Regions from separate parts of the Autumnicola musiva genome, predicted to be linked through region 3. Evidence: riboswitches for the same ligand, from Rfam matches in the RefSeq annotation. Region 3 holds a riboswitch; each other region holds the start of a gene.
What was found. A riboswitch is a leader RNA that binds a small molecule or an ion and turns the genes downstream of it on or off. The one in region 3 is predicted to bind cobalamin.
Positions count from the first base shown of each region.

Region 1 (5,220 bases), on a different contig from region 3:
AATTGTGGCTGTAGAATTAAAAGAAGATCCACCTAATTAATGGCGAAATGCTTATCATTTATTTTTCCTGATTAAAATCTTTTATTGTTGTAGCTGGATCTCTTATGTAATCAAAGATCAATAGATCACATTGGCATTCTCAGGTACGTTGCCTCTTTAGAATTCAAACATCTTTGGCGATAAAATATAGCACCCCTCATTTTAGGAACTAAATTAGAAGTTTATAGTTTAAATAATGAATCTTAAAAAAGCCTTTTATTATCTAACCATATTCATCAGCTGTGTTGTAATCATTATAAGTCTGTTGTCCTTAATTTATGATCTCCCTTACTGGTATTCAAAAGTGCTGGATTTTCCGCGGCTTCAGTATTTGATAATAGCAATATTGTGCCTTATAATTTTCCTCGGGCTGATGGAGAGTTTAAAACGTTCATCAATCTTTCTTATAACTGGCTTAGTTGCAGCTATAGCCATACAATCTATACGTATTTTTCCCTACTGGTTTGGAGAAAAAGCAGTTCCCGATGCAGTTGAAAAATTTTCTGAAGAAAATTCGGTTAGTATTTTGCTTACTAATGTTCTTATCACTAATCGGGAATCAGATAAACTTTTGGAGGTGATTAAGAAATCTGATCCTGACCTTATATTGGCTATGGAAGTCAACCAGTGGTGGGTTAATGAGCTTGAAGTTCTAAAAGAAGATTATCCCTATGTAATAAAACAGCCAAATGAGGAGGCTTACGGAATGGCATTGTATTCTAAATTTCCTTTTCTTGAAAACCAGATTAAATTTTTGAAGCATAAGAATGTACCTTCTTTCCATACCAGGATACAATTAACTTCCGGTAAGGAATTCAGTTTACACAGCGTACATCCCGTAGCTCCCATGCCCAGTGATAAATATCCCGATAATGTAGGAGAAAAAGAAGTGGAGCTCCTTAAGGTTAGCGATTTAGTAGTGGCGGAAGAGATGCCCTCTATAGTAGCAGGGGATTTTAACGACGTTTCCTGGTCTAATACGGCCAGATTGTTCGGGTATAGTGGAAATTTGAAGAACGTGAGGCTAGGAAGGGGGCTGTATAACAGTTTTGATGCGAATCTAAAGATTATGCGCTGGCCGCTGGATCATTTTTTTGTGACCGAAGAATTTGAAGTGGCAGATATTCAGAGATTACCAAATATTGGATCTGATCATTTTCCTGTTTATGCTCAATTTGTATTATCTGAATAAAATAAGAAATGTTTTTCCTGTTTGTCACGGAATTTTTAACAGGGAAAAAGAACAATACTGAATAATTTTTCCCGTAACACCAATGGGTTATACTAAAAAAGGTCTCTGATGGAGATGTTACATCAGAGACCTTGTCTTTTGAATAGCAATTTTATCAGGTACAGAAAATTTTCTCTTTCTTTAATCTACCATTGAAAGGTCCGATGCTCCTTTAATTTCTGTAGAAATTTCTCCTAACCAACCTGCGTCTCCCTGGGCTCCTGTGTAAACTTTTATAAAATCGATCCCTCTTAGTTCAACGGGATTAAGGTTCGCATCAACTGCCCAATCAATTTCCATGGCGTTACCTCCATAGATATTGTAATCGGCATCAAAATTATCTACATATCCCCATTCCAGGGCATCAATGGATACAAATCCGTCGGTATTTATGGTAGGATAAACTCTTGTGCCTGCAAATGTTACTTCCTCCTGTTCTTCAATGAACTGCGGATAATAATTTTGGGTATGATAGGAATTTATCATAACACTATCCTGATTCTCCTGATTATCCAGCCAGGGAACATTGGCATATTCATCAGGATTTGTATAGGTAAGCTCATAATTTAAGGATGTTTCTTCCTTATTATGGGCACTCCCTGCCAGCTCATACCACGTATCATCTGGAATACCATTACCATTTTCATCAAAAGAAACCTGTACAATTCCCGGTTCAGAAAGGCCACTCATCGCATTCCCATAAATTACGAAATCTTTTTGTTCAGCTATGTTTTCAATAGTATGATCAAAAGTAAAAATCACATGTCCACCCCATGCTCCCAATGAAAGGATGTTGGATTTTCCACCAATAATATTTTCTGCATCCTCAGGAGATCCATAATTTTCATTTATGTGCTGTCCCGGTGCAGGTTTGTACTCCAGTATATCTGAAATAAATTCGGTACTACTTTCTGTTTTTGGTCTGAAATATAACTCATAAGGATCATTAACAGTCACCCGGTAAGTCCTGATAATAGAATCATTTTCTGCTTTTGCTTTAAACTGAAGAGAAAATGTCCCGGATTCATCAGGAACATAATTGAGGAATTGATCATTTGAGATTTCTTCTTCGTCTACTTGCCAGCTAAAGCTTGTGGTTTGTGGAGCATTTAAAATTTCAGGCTCCACCACTAAAGTATCTCCTAAAGTAACTTCATAATTTTCCTCATAATCAGGATTGGCAAATTGTATAGGATCCTTTACTGTAACCTGATAATTTCTAACCACAGAGTCATTATCTGCTATTGCTTTAAATGTGAGAGAAAAGGTTCCTGATTCATCTGCAACATAATTCAGGATTTGATCGGTTGAAATTTGTTCTTCATTTAATTCCCAGCTAAAGCTTGTGATTTGTGAAACATTCAAAATTTCAGGCTCCACCACTAAAGTATCTCCTAAAGTAACTTCATAATTTTCCTGATAATCAGAATTGGCAAATTCCATTGGTGTTAGTCCAGGATCATCATCTTTACTACACGAGGAGAAAAGAAAAATTCCTCCAATAAAAATAAACAGATAATTAGATAATTTTTGTTGCATTTGATTTGTATTAAAATTAATAGTTAAAATTAACTTGTTTACAAAACAAAACGGCAGGGGGTATAAGAAGAATAGAAGATCTACCCAAAGCAATAACTCCCGAAAGCTTTGTTTTTTGATTTTTGGCAGGTCTTCTGACTTATCCCTCTTTTTAATCCTTCCCATCTATAAAAGACAGTGGTTTTATTAAAAAGATTTTCCCCGGAAATACCAGGAGGGATTTACAGCAGCGGGAACTGTTCAGGATTTACACCTGATTCCCTTTTAATACAAAACTTAATAAAGCATTTGTAACCGAAAATCTGGACAATATTAGTTTATTTCCATGAGGTGCGGAAGGTGGAAACCCAAAATTTTTCAATTATAATTACCTGCCCTTAATTTTTTCAGAGGAATATTCAGAGGTTTTGCCTTCAGCAACCTTCGTAAAAGAACAGATTAAGAGTTAAGGCTCAAAGCAGAAAGAAACACCAGGTAAGGTTAGCTTCCAATTTTTGATCAGGAAGAAACCATAAGAACAAATTTTAAAAGAAGCAGTAGGCAAATGGATGCATGGTATTATGAAAGCATTATAGTGATGGGAAAAATGGAATCTCTTCAAAACCCCAGGTTTTAAGGGTAATGCTTCAAAATTTATGTACAGTTGCAACAAATATGTTATTTCTTTTGAAGTTAGCCCGATATATTTGTTTTCTAAATATTAAGATTTATTAACTATAAATTATTAATCAATCGATTTCGTAAATAATCCTGAATTTTATGTTTCTGAATTATTTACCCGGATAGAAATTCATGCTATACAATATGGATATTATCCATTATGATCTAAAAATTGTTATTAAATAACTTAGAAAAATGACAAAACATTTACTCAATGAATTGAGCTTTAAGATTCGAAGCGTTTATCTCTTTGGTCTTTTAAGCCTGATTAGTTTTACTGCGTTCGCGCAAAGTACGATTACAGGAACCGTTACTGATGAAAACGGTCCTATACCGGGAGTTACGGTTATGTTGAAAGGAACTGCTAATGGAGTGGTTAGTGATTTTGATGGAAACTATACCATTGGTAACGTTCCTTCTGATGGTGTACTTGTTTTTAGCTTTGTAGGGTACAAAGCAAAAGAAGTGCCTGTGAATGGCCAAACCCAGATTAATACTACTTTAGAAACAGACGTATCTTCTTTGGATGAGGTGGTTGTAGTGGGGTACGGAACCATGAAACGAAGTGACGTTACGGGTGCGGTAGTCTCTGTCTCCGAAGATGCGATTGAAGAATCTATTCCCACCACAATAGATCAGGTTTTGCAGGGTCGTGCTGCAGGGGTTCAGATTCAGCAAAACAGTGGAGCGCCTGGTGCCAGTTCTTCTATTCGTATTAGGGGGATAAGTTCTATTACAGGTTCTAATGAGCCTATTTTTGTAATAGACGGAGTTATAGTGGACAGTAATACAGGGCAGGCTGGTCAAAATGCTTTTGCATCAATTAATCCTTCAGATATTGTTTCCATAGATATTTTAAAAGATGCTTCTGCTACTGCTATATACGGATCAAGGGCGGCTAATGGGGTAATTCTGATTACTACTAAAAGAGGTAAAAACGGAGAAGCTACTATAAACCTTAATAGTTACATTGGCTATCAGGAATTACCTAAACAACTTGACCTGCTTAACCTTCAGGATTATGCAATCCTTAAAAATACCAGGGCCGATCTGGACATTGTTCAGCAAGACCCTGAATTTATACGTACCGATTTGTTAGGTGAGGGAACAGACTGGCAGGATGAAATGTTTACCAGGGCTATGATGCAAAGTCATAACCTCTCAATTTCCGGGGGCAGCGAGAAGAACACGTATGCTATGAGTATAGGGTATCTTGATCAGGAGGGGATTGCACTTGGATCTTCTTTTGAGCGGCTTAACTTAAGAGGAGTTTTTGATTCCCAATTGAAGGATTACTTAAAGGCAGGTATAAATTTCGCTTTTAATAATATAAATCAAACTACAACTTTTTCTGATCAGTCCCTTATTTTAACCGCTTTAAGACAGACTCCAAACGTGGCCGTGCGTAATTCTGAAGGTACCTTTGATGGTCCTGTTACGGATGAGTTTACGCAAAACAACCCTGTAGGTTTGGCAAGTATTAGAGATAACAGCAATGAAAGCGCAGGGATAAGGGCAAATACTTTTGCTGAAATCGATTTTATAGAAGGACTAAAACTTAGATCGGAATATTCTATAGATTACGGATTTTCAAACGCCTACACATTTAATCCTTCGTATGAATTTGGGGCAATTGTAAATGATGTCAGGGAAGGTACAAGAACAAAAACCTATAACAAATACTTCAATTTTCGAAATGTTCTAACCTATGACCGCGCCTTTGGAAATCATAATATCAATGCAATACTCGG
Region 1 covers NZ_JAVRHK010000015.1:62,944-68,163, forward strand. Annotated here, with positions in the region: gene RM539_RS16040 (VOC family protein) at 1-40, shown strand, start outside; gene RM539_RS16045 (endonuclease/exonuclease/phosphatase family protein) at 413-1,231, shown strand; gene RM539_RS16050 (PKD-like domain-containing protein) at 1,412-2,809, opposite strand; cobalamin riboswitch at 2,917-3,123, opposite strand; gene RM539_RS16055 (SusC/RagA family TonB-linked outer membrane protein) at 3,665-5,220, shown strand, end outside.
Region 1: another riboswitch for cobalamin. It lies ahead of RM539_RS16050 (PKD-like domain-containing protein); the one in region 3 lies ahead of RM539_RS18280 (TonB-dependent receptor plug domain-containing protein).

Region 2 (5,220 bases), on a different contig from region 3:
TCGAAGATAAGGGGTTTTGTCTGGAAATAAAAAATATTTTTTCTTATAACTTTAAATCGTACTTCATTAAAGAATAAGATTCGTGGGGGTTATCCGTTAGCGGGTTCTAAGAGTTAAAAACCTTACTCCCGTTTGGTAGTCAATTATCAATAGTTATCTAAAAAAGAAATTTTCTGAAGGTGTAAGCCTTCAGAAAATTTATAAAATTCAATTATTTAACTCTGGCCCAAACTAATTTTTCTGTGGTAAATCACGGGTTAACCACCCTCTTTTACTAGCCGTGGCCATTGCATAAGGGGTAATCCAGAATATACCAAATGTATAAAAAATACTGTAGGAATAGGCCCAGGAAGCTTCAAAGAAATTATATTTTTTTGCGTAAAATAGAGCCGGAAGGCTTGAAAATATAAAAACACTTAGCAGTGTGGAACTGATAAACAAAATTGGATGTGAAAGCAATAAAATGATCATAACCAGTAACAGCGGATAAGCCGTTAACATTTGCATCCATTGATTTAAGAGTAATATACGAGGACCGGATTTTGATCCCTCGCGGAATGATTTAAAAAACAAATTTTGACATCATAAGATTTTCCCGAACATTGCTCCTTTCCCAACGTGTAAACATCTTATGTAAAGCACTAAATCTTTCCGGTATGTTGGTGTGGACATAGGCATTACGTTGGAATAATACATGATAGCCTTGTTTAAGGATCATAGTGGTCATTGCGCGATCTTCACCAATATCGGTTGTTTTTCCCATAAAAGTTTGGTTAATCCACTGCGGCAGGCAGGACATAACCGCTTTACTTAGATAGGCAGCCAGGGCGCCGGGAGTACATAATACAGAACCCAATACACTCTGAGCAGATCTTATGAATTCAAAACTAAAATACAAAACTAACATTTAACATCCTGGGAATGATCGCTTTTTCATTATTGAGAACCCGCACATTTCCCGCTACCGCGCCACAGTTTTTATTAGAAATGAATGGAGATACAAGATTACGCAAAGTGTCTTCCTCTACAATAGAGTCACTATCTACGGTTACAAAGACCTCTCCTTTAGCCAGTTTGAAACCACGATATAAGGCATGTCGTTTCCCCTTATTAGTGGGTTGCTGGTAAATTGATACACGAGCTCCCAATTGATCCTTGGCCTTTTTCATCCAGTGCCAGGTATCATCTTTACTACCATCATCAATGGCAATTAATTGTATTTTTTCTGCAGGATAATTGCTCTCAACTAAACTATGCAATGTGGACCAGACTTGTTTACCTTCATTATAAGCAGGCACTATAACAGTACAAAAAGGTAATTCCTCGTCTGTAACAGATGGAACTGGCTTATAGCGAAAAAACAACCTGGCAATATATAGTAAAAAGCAAATTTTAAATATTAATAAGAAGCTTGTGAGAATTATAAATAACATACCTGCCAATGAATCCATTCTATTTAGATTCATTTCCTGAAATTCAGCCTGGAATAGGTAAACACAAAAAGCTGAACCGATTAAAAGTATAAAAGTGCCTAATAAAATAAGAAGGTGCCTGGTGCTCCAGGAAACCTTCCTGAAATCCTTATCTGAACCTGAAAAACGTTCTCTTCCGGCGCCATATGAAGAATCTTCTTTTTTTGGTTTGTTATTGTCTGTTTTTATTATTTCAGCTGGAGCTGAAGCAGAAAATCTGATATTCTTATTCATGTGGTTTTTTAAAATCTTATTTGTTTTCTATGTGTTTACCAGTTCCATATTCTTTGATAGAACCATAAAACTTTATATATGTGCTGGGATTCAATCTTTATACCATTAGCTAAAATCAATTGATTCCAATTAATTAGGATTGATTACTGTGGGGAATAGATGTGGTGCAGTTGGAAAATTGTAGATATAATTCCCAATCTATGGGCCGGGGGAAATTTTATGGCAGTTTTGAATTCTATTATTTATTTTCTGAAAGAATTATTGCCTGCCTCACTATAATTTAAGATGGCTCTGATTCACCAAATTTCTTCAATACTTAATTTGTAATCTTTTCTGATTATTTACAGGTAGAAATTACTGTTTACCTGATGAGCGAAAACATCCATATTTAGCATTTAACCGGAAGGAAAACTTATAGGAGAAAAGAATCCATTAAACGTAGTTAATCTAAAGACACTATTGACCTTAAAACGGAAACGCAACAGTCTTTATATTCTCCGGTACCAGGTAAGAGGGGTAAAGCGCTATGTTTTGTTCCCGTATTTAAGGAAAACTAATTGCACAAAATTTTTTAAGATTTAAACAATGTGAAGAAGTATGTGAATAACTAAAAGATGAATGGAAAAAGAGATGGTGCTTTCTTGTTATTTTTGACTTTATAATTGTATTGGTTGTAAATCTAAGGGGAATCATGTGAAAGTCATGAGCTGTTGCGCAACTGTAATTTAGATTCTAAAAAGCCAGGCTACCTTATCAACCAAACCACTTTACTTTCGCATAAAAAGTAATGATTATGGGATATTTTATAATAGATTTTCACCTATTTCTTTCCATCCATTAAATTTTATGCTTTTGTTTCACCTATAATGCAAAAGTAACATGAGTATTTTTCACAAGCGGCTTAATTATAAGCCATTCGAATATCCCAAAGTTTTAGATTTTACCGATGCTATCAACAGGTCCTTTTGGGTGCATTCCGAAGTAGATTTCACTGCAGATGTGCAGGATTTTCACACCTATTTATCTGAAGGGGAAAAAGATGTTGTAAAGAAAAGTTTGCTGGCTATTGCCCAGATTGAAGTTGCTGTTAAATCCTTTTGGGGCGACCTCTATAAGCACCTGCCAAAACCGGAATTTAATGGATTGGGAAGCACTTTTGCCGAATGTGAATTCCGGCATTCTCAGGCTTATTCAAGGCTTTTGGAAGTTTTGGGCTATAATAATGAGTTCGAGAAAGTGATTGAGGTGCCCGCCATCAAAAACAGAATTGCGTATTTAACAAATGCCCTGGAGCATACTAAAGCAGAAGATCCCAGGGATTATATTTCGTCACTGATTCTTTTCTCAATTTTAATTGAAAATGTTTCCCTGTTCAGTCAGTTTGCAATTGTGCTTTCCTTTAACCGTTTCAAAGGAGTAATGAAAAATATTAGCAATATCATAGCCTGGACTTCAGTAGATGAGCAAATTCATGCCAACGCCGGTATTTATATTATCAATCAGATTCGTGAAGAATTTCCGGAATATTTTAACGACGAGCTTATTCAGAAATTAAGATCTACCGTAATTCATTCTATTGAAGTGGAAGAGGAAATACTGGATTGGATTTTTGCCAACGGTCAACTGGAAAACATCAATAAGAGAAACCTTATGGATTTTATGAAATTTCGCTTAGACGAGAGTCTGGAAAACATCGGGATTTCAAAAATCTACAATATTTCTCCGGAAGAATATGAGCCTATGCGCTGGTTTGAGGAAGAAGTATTTGCCAATAGTCTGGACGATTTCTTTGCCAGGCGTCCTGTTGATTATACAAAACACGATAAAAGCATCACCGCAGCAGATTTATTTTAATTTTTAAACCTGAGATTTTCATGATGAATACCACTCAACCTTTACAAATTGCCGAGGAGCCAAATAAAAAACGTTTATGGTGGCTTAACGAGGAAAGCCAGCAAATCCTAAACCGCGGATACTTATTAAAAGGTGAAACTGTAAAATCTGCAATAGAGCGGGTGGCTAATGCCTCTGCAAAAAGATTGTACAAGCCTGAACTCGCCGGGGCTTTTATCGAGATGATTGAACGTGGCTGGATGAGTTTAAGTTCACCAATATGGGCCAACATGGGCACCGAACGTGGTTTGCCAATTTCCTGTTTTAATGTTTATGTGCCCGATAATATTGAAGGAATTACCCATAAACTTGGCGAGGTGATTATGCAAACCAAGATTGGCGGAGGAACTTCCGGTTATTTTGGGGAACTGCGGGGTAGGGGCAGTGCGGTTACCGATAATGGTAAAAGTAGCGGTGCGACCAGTTTTATGAAATTATTCGATACGGCAATGGATACCATTTCCCAGGGCGGTGTACGCCGTGGAGCTTTTGCCGCTTACCTGGACATTGATCATCCCGATATTAAAGAGTTTCTTGAAATTAAAAATATCGGGAATCCTATTCAGAATTTATTTAATGCGGTTTGTGTACCCGACTACTGGATGCAGGAGATGATAGACGGCGATATGGAAAAACGTGATATCTGGGCGAAAGTCCTGGAAAGCCGCCAGCAAAAAGGCTTACCATACATTCTTTTTAAAGATAATATTAATCGTTTCAAGCCTCAGGTTTATAAAGACAAAAACAAAACTATCCATTCCAGTAATTTATGTTCTGAAATCGCTTTACCTTCTTCTGAAGATGAATCATTTATCTGCTGTCTTTCTTCAATGAACCTTGAACTTTATGATGAATGGAAAGATACTGAGGCGGTGAAACTTGCCATTTATTTCCTGGACGGGGTATTGCAGGAATTTATTGCCAAAACTGAAGGAAACCATTATCTGGCTTCAGCAAACCGGTTTGCCAGGAATCACCGTGCACTGGGTTTAGGCGCAATGGGTTGGCATTCCTATTTACAGAAGAATATGATCCCTTTTGAAGGAATGCGGGCCAAAGGATTAACACATCAGATTTTTGAAGATATAAGTACAAAGGCCACTAAAGCCAGTAGAGAGCTGGCCACCATTTATGGAGAACCGGGCATCCTGAAAGATTACGGGTTGCGAAATACAACTTTAATGGCTATTGCACCAACTACTTCTTCTTCTGCAATTTTAGGCCAGACATCTCCTGGAATTGAACCCTTCAGCAGTAACTATTATAAAGCGGGGCTTGCTAAAGGTAATTTTATGAGAAAGAATAAATATCTGAAGGAATTGCTTCGGGAAAAAGACCTAGATAATGAGGATACCTGGAGAAGTATTATGCTGAATCACGGAAGTGTGCAACATTTAAATTCTCTTACACAGGAGGAAAAAGATGTTTTTAAAACCTTTAAAGAGATCAGCCAATTGGAGATTATTCAGCAGGCATCGGTAAGGCAGAAATTTATCGATCAGGCGCAAAGTCTTAACCTTAACATTCCTGCGGGATTACCTGTAAAGGAAGTAAATAATTTGATGATTGAAGCCTGGAAACTTGGGGTAAAAACTTTATACTATCAACGTAGTCAAAGTGT
Region 2 covers NZ_JAVRHK010000003.1:319,833-325,052, forward strand. Annotated here, with positions in the region: partial or broken gene RM539_RS06345 (glycosyltransferase family 2 protein) at 232-1,661, opposite strand; cobalamin riboswitch at 2,344-2,475, shown strand; gene RM539_RS06350 (ribonucleotide-diphosphate reductase subunit beta) at 2,586-3,560, shown strand; gene RM539_RS06355 (ribonucleoside-diphosphate reductase subunit alpha) at 3,584-5,220, shown strand, end outside.
Region 2: another riboswitch for cobalamin. It lies ahead of RM539_RS06350 (ribonucleotide-diphosphate reductase subunit beta); the one in region 3 lies ahead of RM539_RS18280 (TonB-dependent receptor plug domain-containing protein).

Region 3 (5,220 bases):
TATCAATTTGTTTTAGGCGTACCCCCGTATCTGCATCGAGTACTTCCACTTTATTAGAAGCATTCACAACCACATACAGTTTAGAACCATAGATGCCAATATCGTTACCCACATCTCCCAGACCGCCTACCAGGTTTGGGTTTGCCTGGCTAAAGACATTCCTTCTGTATTCCCCGGTTTCAAAATCCATGTAATCAAGAGAGGCTTTGTTCATAGACATATTGCCCTCGTTGAGCAAATAGAAACCTCTTACAGCATCATCTGATTCAACAGGTTCATCATCATCATCATCATCTGGGTCTGTTGGATTCGTCGGTATCTCGGGGTTTTGTACATCCTCTTCAATATCAATGTCATCAGTCTGGCACGAATAGAGGGTAAAGCCTAATGCTAATAATAAACAGAGTTTTTTCATGTTATTTTATTAAAATTCATAATTAAGGTTTGCCCGAAACGACCGGCCGGGCATCGGAAAATTTCTTACTACCGCATACTGTTGATCTAAAACATTGTTTATTTCCAGACCCAGTTTTAGCGGGTTGTCTAAAAAATTAAAAATATAACTGGAAGATATATCATGGGTGTACCAGGGTTTCAAATAGTTCGAAGGGATATTAGCCTTTTGACTGTAACGTTCTCCCGTATAAATAAAGCTGTAATTAACATCTAATGTTTTATAAGAAGCCATTACGCTTAGGCTGCCACTATGTGTGGGGATGTAAGGAATTTGTTGCCCAAAGCTGTTCCCACCCGGGGTTACATCTAGAGATTCCTGAAAGGTATAGGTGAGTAATACCGTATAATTAAGTTCTTTGGAAAGATTTCCCGAGTTTTTAACCGTAGTTTCCAGTCCGATGGTCTCTACTTCTCCAAGATTTAGCATCGTCCATCTAAATAAATTGGTACCGGGAACGGCCACTATCATATCTGTGACCCAAATTTTATAGATATCGCTGGTGACATGAAGGAAAGTATTTCCCCATTTTTTCTGCCAGGAAAAACCTAAATTAACCTGGTCTGAATATTCTGGAGATAAAAAAGTATTGCCCACAAAGGTGTAATACAAATCGTTGAAAGTGGGCATTCTAAAAATGTTCTTGTAAAAGCCTCGTATTCTTAACTCTGGAGATGCGAAAGGCTGTAAATTAAACAATAGGCTTGGTGAATATTCCTGAAAATCTTCTGCAGCTTCATAATACCGTACCGATTCGTATATACCTGTGCTTAGAAGGCTTGCCTGCATTGTAAACCGGTTAAAGTTAAGGTTTGTGGCCAGGGCGTTTAGCAAAGTATTTCTTTTAGGGTAAGCAAAACGGTACAAATTGGCTTGCATGGTGTTTTGCTGAAAATCTGTAGCCAGGCTTAAGCTCCAGAAAGGTTTTATCTTATAGGTATTTACAAGGGAAAGATAATATTCCTGTTGGTCGTATTTATTATCCAGAAGCCCGGTAGTAGTGGTAATTTCCGGGTCCAGGTAACGAGAGAAATTCTCGCCTATTTTGCCCCGGACTTTAATCGCATATTTTTCTCCAAACTCATGCTTATAATCGGCCTGAAGAAAATTACTGCGGTCCCATAACCTTTGCGGTCGCCTAAACCTATTGGCAACAATTGCCCCTGGAAGTCCCCTTTCAGAACTATAATGGTAATATTTTACTTGCCAGGAATTATTTTTTGTATGGTTTCCGTGAACAGATGCTTCCAGGAGGTAGGAGGTGATATCTGCATTGTTTCTTACGGCCGTGGTATCATAGACCCCGTTGGAGTACAAGAATTTATACCTTCCGTGAGCTTTAACCATTTCTGAACTTAACCTCACCGCAATGGCGTCACTAATTTTATAATCTACATTCAAGGAAGGATTAAAAAGCCCGAAAGAACCCGACTTTACTCCTGCCTTAAAATTATAAGCTTTGCCCTCATTAAATTTTGGAGTTTTTGTTTTTAAATAGATGGTATTGGCTGAAGCATAAGATTTTGCTGATTGGTGTATTTCACTACGTTGCCCTTGATATAAGCTTACTTTTTCCATATTCTCTAGCGAGAATTTTCCGAGATCCACCTGGCCATTCTGTGCATTTCCCAATTGTATGCCATCATAGAAAACCCCGGTATGCTGCGAACCCATGCTGCGTACATTAACCGTTTTAATACCGCCAATGCCGCCGTAGTCTTTCAATTGAATACCACTAAAATAACTCAGGGCATCTGCTACATTTATACTATTGAGTTTTTGTAGTTTTTCACCCGAGATTGCCTGTACCGGCGCGGGAGAATTATGAGTTTCTTTAAGATTTTTACGGTGGTTTAGCAAGACTTCTTCAAGCACTATTGGGGATATGCTATCCCGCTCCTGCGCCAGGAGTAATAGTGGACTCAAAAAAAGTCCTGTAAATAATAGTATACCAATGCAAATTGAATTCTTCCTCATTAGGTTATTTTACATTCGAGGAAGAATAAGGAAGACAAACCACTTCCTTTAATGAAAGGGTTCATATTACGAATCCAAGCTTCAATCCCCGAAAGCTTTATTGAATTACTAAAAATGGCAGGTATTCTGACTTGCTTTATCCACCCGGCCTTCCCCTCTAATTAGAAAGTGACCATATATGGGCTTCATTTAAAAAGCTTACAGCTGCGGGACAGTTCTGGATTTTCACCAGATTCCCTTTTTAATGTCCGGCGAAAAATCCGGACAACCATTTTTTAATGAGCCGCAAATTTAGTTATTGTTTTTAGAAAGTTTTAAAGTTTATTAATAAAATTTAGAGTAGTGGTAAAATTGTGTTTCTTTAAATTTTATGCCAAGCCATGATGGTTAGAATCAAAAGATCGTAGATATGTTAAAAGTTGAATTTTAAGCGGAATTGATTTCTAGACCATCAGGCAAATAGTATTTTTGCAGCGTGAAATACTTATTTCCCATTACTCGCCTTTTTTATTGTGCTTCGGCCTTTTTCGCTTTATGGGGAGTATGTTTTAAACTACGAATATATTTCAGAAGTATTATGTATCAATAAAGATAAGCCAAAGTTAGATTGCAATGGTAAATGCTACCTGATGCAATCTTTGGCGGAAGCTTCAGATGATACTGGTGATGCTACGGAAATTCCATCAAAAAAATTAGATTTTTAACTATTGTATTTTACCGAAAATATTGCTTCGGACAATTTATTAAACATTGAGTTTAAAAGCCGACTTCATATCGATGCTTATTGCAACGAAGCATACCAATTTCTTTCGCCGGGACAACTGTTTAACCAAACTTTTGGCACATAAAAACTGGCGTATTTAATTACTTCTGGATTAAGAATCAAATTTTTTCTTTTTAAAAAATAAAAATTTGATTAACCATATAATTCCTAGTATTAATAAGATGGTCAAAATAGTTTGCCATATAAATAGATTAATCTCCATAATAAAGTATTTATTAGTGTTATCTTAAAAGTTAATTGCAATTTGGAACTAAGGTATGTTCCGCAGGATCACCATATATAGTTCCTATGCCTTCAAAAAATAAGTTATAATTATAAATCCCATAAGCAGTTGCATAACCGCAATGATTTTCACTGTATTTATAAGTATAACTAACTCCTAAAGTCCATCCTTCAAAAAGCTCCGCCTATTACTTCTGTAAAATTACAACTACCAGCACCTACATAAACCTGAAATATTAAATTTGCATATCCGGTATCAGCTGCACTAATCTCAATAATCCCCCCATTGCAGAGGTGATTGGGTTGAGGCATAGTTGTTTGTTTTTGCATTCCGATTTGATCTTTATGCGGTTTGTTTTTAATTTTATTAATAAAATCCCGATATTCTTCTTCTGAATTTATAATGATCGCATTGGACTCTGAGATAGTTGAATGAACCACTATGGACTTCAAGTCCATAGTGGTTCATTTTGAAAGCTTTTTTGGTTCGAAATATGAAAAATGAAATTAGTGTAAATATTAAATTATTGAAGTGTAGTAGTTTAGTGTTTCGAATACCAAGAGGTTAATAAGCCAATTTATAATAATAATCCGAGGTTATTGGTTCGAATCAAGTCCCCAGTTAATAACAATGACAATACTTCAAAGAACTAGGAACTTTTTTTTGAAACCTTGACGACATTTTTAAAGTCAAATTTTAAGTGCTATCTCAATTGAAAGAAGATTTCACACATTTTCAGCGATAATTCAGGGAGATATCATAAATCATTTTGTTATATATTTCCAATGAGAACTTCTTAGATTATATACAATTTATGAATAGAAATGGAGTTTTATATGAACCAGTTTATTAGATTTGTGACCTGTGGAAAAGTTGAGAACAAAAATATGCTTACTACTGGGAGGTATTATCCTTTCTGCCTGTATTTTACCTGCGTTGCATTCGCTTTCCCACGAAACATCTTTTGGCGATACGGATATAAGTTCGGTTCATTTTTCCGATATGGATGCCAAAGCAGATTGTGATTTTTGTTCCTTTCACCTCACTACTTCCGATTTCCCTGAATTCTATTCTTATACATTATACACTCCCCTAAAGGAAGAGATTTACAGAGTTTCCCTTGAAGACAAAGTAAATCCTTTTCCATTTCGATTATTTCAGCTTCGGGCACCCCCGGCATTAATTGGGTAAATTCTCTTTTACAAAGTTTAGAGTTTCTTTCTGATTATATCTAATTAGGATTCCACTTTTTATTAGAAGATGCCTTATAGGCTCAAGGAAACTCTTCCAAGACTATTCATACTAGTTTTAGGAGCTGATCCTTATCAGAAATTCTACCCATTCCAAGAAAACAATACCAATTGGGTTTATTCCAAAACTCTTGAATTACCCTACTTGACAATTAAAATTTATAAATCCTTAATAATTATACTAAAATCATGAAAATAAGAATTTTTTACGTACTCGCATTTATTAGTTTTTTGTCATTCACATCCTGTAGTAATGATGATGACCAAAACATAGAACCGGCAGAGGCTACACTGACCAATATTGAGATTGGATTAAATAACAATGAAAGAGGAATTATAGGCAGGGACTTTCACCTCAACGCAGATATCGTGGCCGGGGAACGAATTGATATGGTGAGTGTAGATATTCTTCCTCGCGAGCATGAAGAGTATGCTGGAGACTGGTCCTTTAACATCTCTTGGGATGAATACAGCGGCCTGCGCAACACCACCGTTCACAAACATTTTGATATTCCTGATGACGCTGTGGAAG
Region 3 covers NZ_JAVRHK010000024.1:12,127-17,346, forward strand. Annotated here, with positions in the region: gene RM539_RS18275 (YncE family protein) at 1-415, opposite strand, end outside; gene RM539_RS18280 (TonB-dependent receptor plug domain-containing protein) at 425-2,431, opposite strand; cobalamin riboswitch at 2,531-2,719, opposite strand; gene RM539_RS18285 (hypothetical protein) at 3,609-3,896, opposite strand; gene RM539_RS18290 (hypothetical protein) at 4,303-4,629, shown strand; gene RM539_RS18295 (DUF4625 domain-containing protein) at 4,878-5,220, shown strand, end outside.

Region 4 (5,220 bases), on a different contig from region 3:
CGTTCTGGGAATTTTACTGGCTTATTTTATTTGAGGTTTCGACTGCGCTCAACCTGACAATAAAATGTTTATAGTATAATTGAACTAAAATTATTCAGCGCTTTTTAAAATTCTGAAAAAACAATTCCGGAGAAAGAGAAAAATCATGTTTAGCAGGGAAGAATCAAAAAAACTTACGCAGGAATTCTGGACGGGATTCGGAAAAAAATTTCCCCATAAATGGTTACTTTATAATACCAGGATTAAAGAAATCCACCTAAAGTTTACTTTTACACGTAAAATAGCGCAGGTTTCCATGGACGTAAGTTCTCAGGATGAAGTGATCCAGGCTTATTATTATGAAAAGATGCTTTCGCTGAAGAAAATTCTTCTTGCTGAATATTTACCTGATGCCATTTTTGATGAAAACTATGAACTTCCTGAAGGGAAGACTATTTCCCGAATTTATGTTCAGCTTAAAGACGTAAGCATTCATAATAGAAATGACTGGGAAAACGTACAGCAATTCTTTGTTGAAAAAATGCTGAAACTGGAAGAATTTTTTACCGATTTTGAAGATTTTATTAAAGCCTGAAAACTTTTAATTTCGCAGCTCACCCCACTGCTGTTATTTTCAAAATTTAGCCCATACGCATATTTTCAGGTTTAATGCAATACCTGGGGAAATACACGTATGGGCTAGATATAACTTTGGAGTGAATTAGCTATTTATTCATTGAAATAAACTCCGTTAGGGTTAATACCAACTTCATAAGAATTCAACAGGCTCCCATCTGCAGTGCTGTAGATAAATAAATCTCCGTCTCCTGTAAAGTCTGCATTAGCTGAAGCGGCATAAATATTTCCGTTTTCAACTTCAAATCCATATAAAGAAGCCACATCGGTCAATTCAGCAAAAGCAGTTTCCGGCAGTTCAGTATCGGTTTCATTAAAAGTATAAACGCTTTTTCCTAAAGTATAGTAAATTTTATCATTCTCAATATCAAGATTCGCAGGATGATCTGTAGAATTTGGAAAAGTAAATTCCGAAGCTATTTCATTAGAAGTGAGGTCTATTTTAACAATTTTCCCTGCCGTTTCTGCCGCAGGATCGGGATAAGAACCCATTCCTGCCACGGCAACCCAAAGATATCCGTCTTCAATCTCCATGGAACCAGGACGATTGCCTACGGTAATAGTTTCTGTGACTTCATTAGTAGAAGCATCTATAACGGTAATTTTATTATTGACGGAATATCCTCCATTTTGAGCTATGTAAAGCATTCCGTTTTCTTCTACAATTTCCTCAGGGCCTTCCTCTATACTAATGTTTTCTGAAACGGTAAAATTTTCCAGGTCAATCACCGCCACGTAATCGTCTTCAGCATTTGTACCGTCTCCCCAGTTGGTGACATAGGCATTCCTATTTGTAAACGCAATATGACGCGGATTTTGAAGTCCCTCATCAATAGTTGCAACGGTTTCAAAGGAATTCCGATCTACAACTTCAACAGTATTAGAAACATTTACCACAATAAAAGCATAGTCTTCATAGAAGCCCATACCCTGCCCTGTATCTCCAAGTGCGGCACCAGAATTTTCAGCAGCAAAAACATCTTTCACCACAGTCCCGGTTTCTTCATCCAAAAAGGAAACCGTACTGTTGCCGGAATTAAAAACGCCTTCATTCAGAATAAAAATACCATTGGCATAATCTCCCTCTGCTACAGGAATTTCATTAAGGTCATCATCGTTTTCACAAGATGTAAAAAAGGTAATGGCTGCTAAAGCCAAAATAAAAACTTTGTTGATTTTCATATTTAAAATTTAATGGTTAGTGAACTATTAATTGAACGCCCCGGCATTGGCCTGGACGGTAAGCTTTGATAATCTTTATTAAAAAAATTCCGCATTTCCAGCCCTACAGTGAGAAAATCCCTTTTGCCAAAACTGTAATTAATTCCTGCATTCGAAATAGTGTAGCCTTCCAGCTGATAATTATTATCTGAAGAGGTGTAAATATTGCCGTTATAGAGAAACTGGTAGAAAAACGAAAAATCAATATATGAATACCCAAGTGAAGCAGTGCCTTTATGTCTCGGAGTATAAATAAGCTCTTTATCAAGCACCTCATCATTGGTTTTAGTGTAGCTGTAATTTGCATTTAAACTGAAGTGGTGTCCGGTGTAATTTTTCTCAAAGTTTCCGCGGAATTCCAATCCATAATTTTTTACGCTTTCAGTATTTTCAGGACGCCAGGTGCCACGGGAATCGGGAACCCACCGAAGCAAATCATTAATTTTCATTAAATAAGTGGTGATTCCGAATTCAAAATCACTAAAGTGAAGATTCTGGCTTATTTCCCCCTGATAAGAAGTCTCCGGGTCAAGATTAGGATTTCCGCCGGAAGCCCAGAATAGGTCATTATAAGTAGGAATCCTGAAATTTCTTGAGAAATTTAAATTTACCTCATAAAAAGAAGTAACGGCATAACCCGCTCCAACAGAGTATAAAAAAGGAGACTCATAGGTGTCAGTAATTTCCTTTCTTGCACTTACTTCATAAAAAAACTTTCCTAAATTATGATTAAGAAGCAACGCGAAAGCTCCAATATTCCTAACATTTTGTCCTACATCAGAGCCTTTTCCATCCGTATTCCTGTAGTCAATCAGGGCGTTCAGGCTCATTTCAGGATTTATCTGATAGGTAAGGTCATATTTTGCAATATAAGTGGCCGCGTTTCCGTAAGTAAAACTTTCACTGTCCCGGTTTTCAAAATATTTATATTTTTCATCCAGATAAGCCAGCTTCAGGGAAGAAATAAAATCATTGAAAAAACCCTTCCATTCTAAAAGATTGCGGCTATTTAAATCTTCATATTTATTATTGGAGGGAGCGGCAAGAGTTCCCGAAAAACCGCGCTCACCCGTATAAAAGTTGCTGTAAAATTTCAGAATATTGTCTTCGTTCAGCCAATGTGCAATTCCCGCGCTCATACTGGTATTGTAAAAATCACCATTCTCATTGTGCTTTTCTGTTCCCAGGTAGTCATAATCATTTTCGGATTCTATTCCGGAAAAATTGATATAAACGCTGGTTTTTTCTGAAGATGCTTCAGCTGAATAATTTAAAATATTAGTATTAAAACTGCCAATTTCGAGCCTCAGGCCATTGCTAAATTCGCCATCAAACCGAAAATGATTATTGAGATGAATACTGCCGCCAATTGCACCGCTGCCATAAAGAACACTTCCACCACCTGCCCTAAGAGCTATATTATTGTAATTTGAAGTGTTGACTGTATTAAAATCGGTTTGGCCGTTAAACTGAGAATTGATATTAATCCCGTTCCAGATTACTGCAGTTTGTGAAGCTGTGGTCCCGCGAAAAGACGGGGAAGAAACCCCTCCCACACCATTTTCTTTAAAATAAACAGGACTATTAAACTTTAATAAAGAAGTTAAAGACGGTTCATTTTCGGCAATAATAGAATCATTTAAAACTGAAATTTCCTGGGTGCGGGAATGCCTAAAAAGCTTTACATCACTCAGCACAACTTCTTCCAGTTTAGTGATAGAATCTTTTTGTGCCAATGCCGGGAAGGCATAAAACAACACCAGAAATAGAATGTAAAATTTTGCGTTTTTCATCTGCCTCTGACTTTTATCCCGAAAGTCTCGATTTTAAAGTTTGCTTTTGGCAGGTCTCCTGGCTCGCGTCTTGTTGTTTACCTTCCCATTCATAAAGAACAGTGGTATTTGAAGTGATAACAACAAGCATCCCAATTGGACTAAGCTTACAGTTGCGGGAACAGCTCAGGCTTGTTTGAAGTCAGAGGTAAGAAAGATGAAGTACGAAGTAATCTAAATTTGCTTCTAACTTCTAATTTCGTATTTCTAACTTCAACCTGATTCCCTTTTAATCGTACCGGAAAACCCGGCACGGAACCAAAAATTTTGTGCGAAAATAAACATTTATGTTTGTTGTCAGCCTAAATTTTTAAAGAATATTTGATTATTCGTTCCTGGTAAAAGTTCTCCGGGGCAAGCCTACGGAGCATAGGAGGAACACGTTTCCGAACTTTAGACATTTACCAACGAGGCAAGTATAGGAGTATTAAACCTCCTGGAATAAAAACCTTAACTGACGTCATGCTGAACTTGTTTCAGCATCTTATATCAACTTTAAAAACCTATAACATATATGATGAGACCCTGAATCGAGTTTAGGGTAACGATAGGTTTGTAGATTTCAGATATTCAATAATAATCTTACTTTTGAATCTTAAACACATTCCTCTTGAAAAAATTCACTTTTCTTTTATTACTAGTAATTACAGGCGCATGTAAAAATTCAGAAAATAAGGCAGAAGACATTCAATCTACTCAGGGAGAACAGGTTGAAATTTCCTATGCCAGTGGATTTGAAATAGAAAAATTTGATGATTATTCCATTATTGAAGTAAAAACTCCCTGGCCAAATGCCGAAGAAAAATTCCGCTATCTCTTAGCTGAAGAAGATGCAGAAATTCCTGCCGGCCTGGAGTATGATCAAAAAATTGAAGTTCCCATAGAGCGTATTGTGGTAACTTCCACCACTCATATTCCGGCTCTGGAAGCTCTGGAAGTAACATCCACTTTAAAAGGTTTTCCGGGCCTGGACTTTATTTCTTCAGTAAAAACCAGGGAATTGATCAATTCCGGAGAAATTAAAGAATTAGGAAAAAATGAAGATCTTAACACTGAAGTTTTAATCGATTTGAAACCCGATGTAGTTATTGGCTTTGCAATTAACGGCAACAATTCTGCTTTTGAAACCATTCAAAAAACCGGAATCCCTGTAGTTTATAATGGAGACTGGACAGAAGAAAGTCCTCTGGGCAAAGCAGAATGGATAAAGTTTTTCGGTGCATTTTTTAATAAAAGTCAGCAGGCTAAAAAAATTTTTAACCAAATCGCTACCAGTTACAAAGATGCAAAGGAACTGGCAAGTACTGGCAAGGAGTCTCCCAAAGTTTTAAGCGGTTCCATGTATAAAGATCAGTGGTATATGCCTTACGGAAATTCCTGGACCGCTGAATTTATAAAAGATGCCAATGCCGATTATATTTATTCTGAAACCGAGGGAAGCGGCAGCATGGCACTTTCTTTTGAAAGCGTTCTTGCAGAAGCACAGGGTGCAAAGTACTGGATAAGCGCCGGCCAGTTTACTACCTATGAGGAACTTTTTGCAGATTCTGAA
Region 4 covers NZ_JAVRHK010000003.1:438,683-443,902, reverse strand. Annotated here, with positions in the region: gene RM539_RS06915 (ZIP family metal transporter) at 1-34, shown strand, start outside; gene RM539_RS06910 (DUF4268 domain-containing protein) at 146-574, shown strand; gene RM539_RS06905 (YncE family protein) at 709-1,797, opposite strand; gene RM539_RS06900 (TonB-dependent receptor plug domain-containing protein) at 1,800-3,629, opposite strand; cobalamin riboswitch at 3,661-3,946, opposite strand; gene RM539_RS06895 (ABC transporter substrate-binding protein) at 4,279-5,220, shown strand, end outside.
Region 4: another riboswitch for cobalamin. It lies ahead of RM539_RS06900 (TonB-dependent receptor plug domain-containing protein); the one in region 3 lies ahead of RM539_RS18280 (TonB-dependent receptor plug domain-containing protein).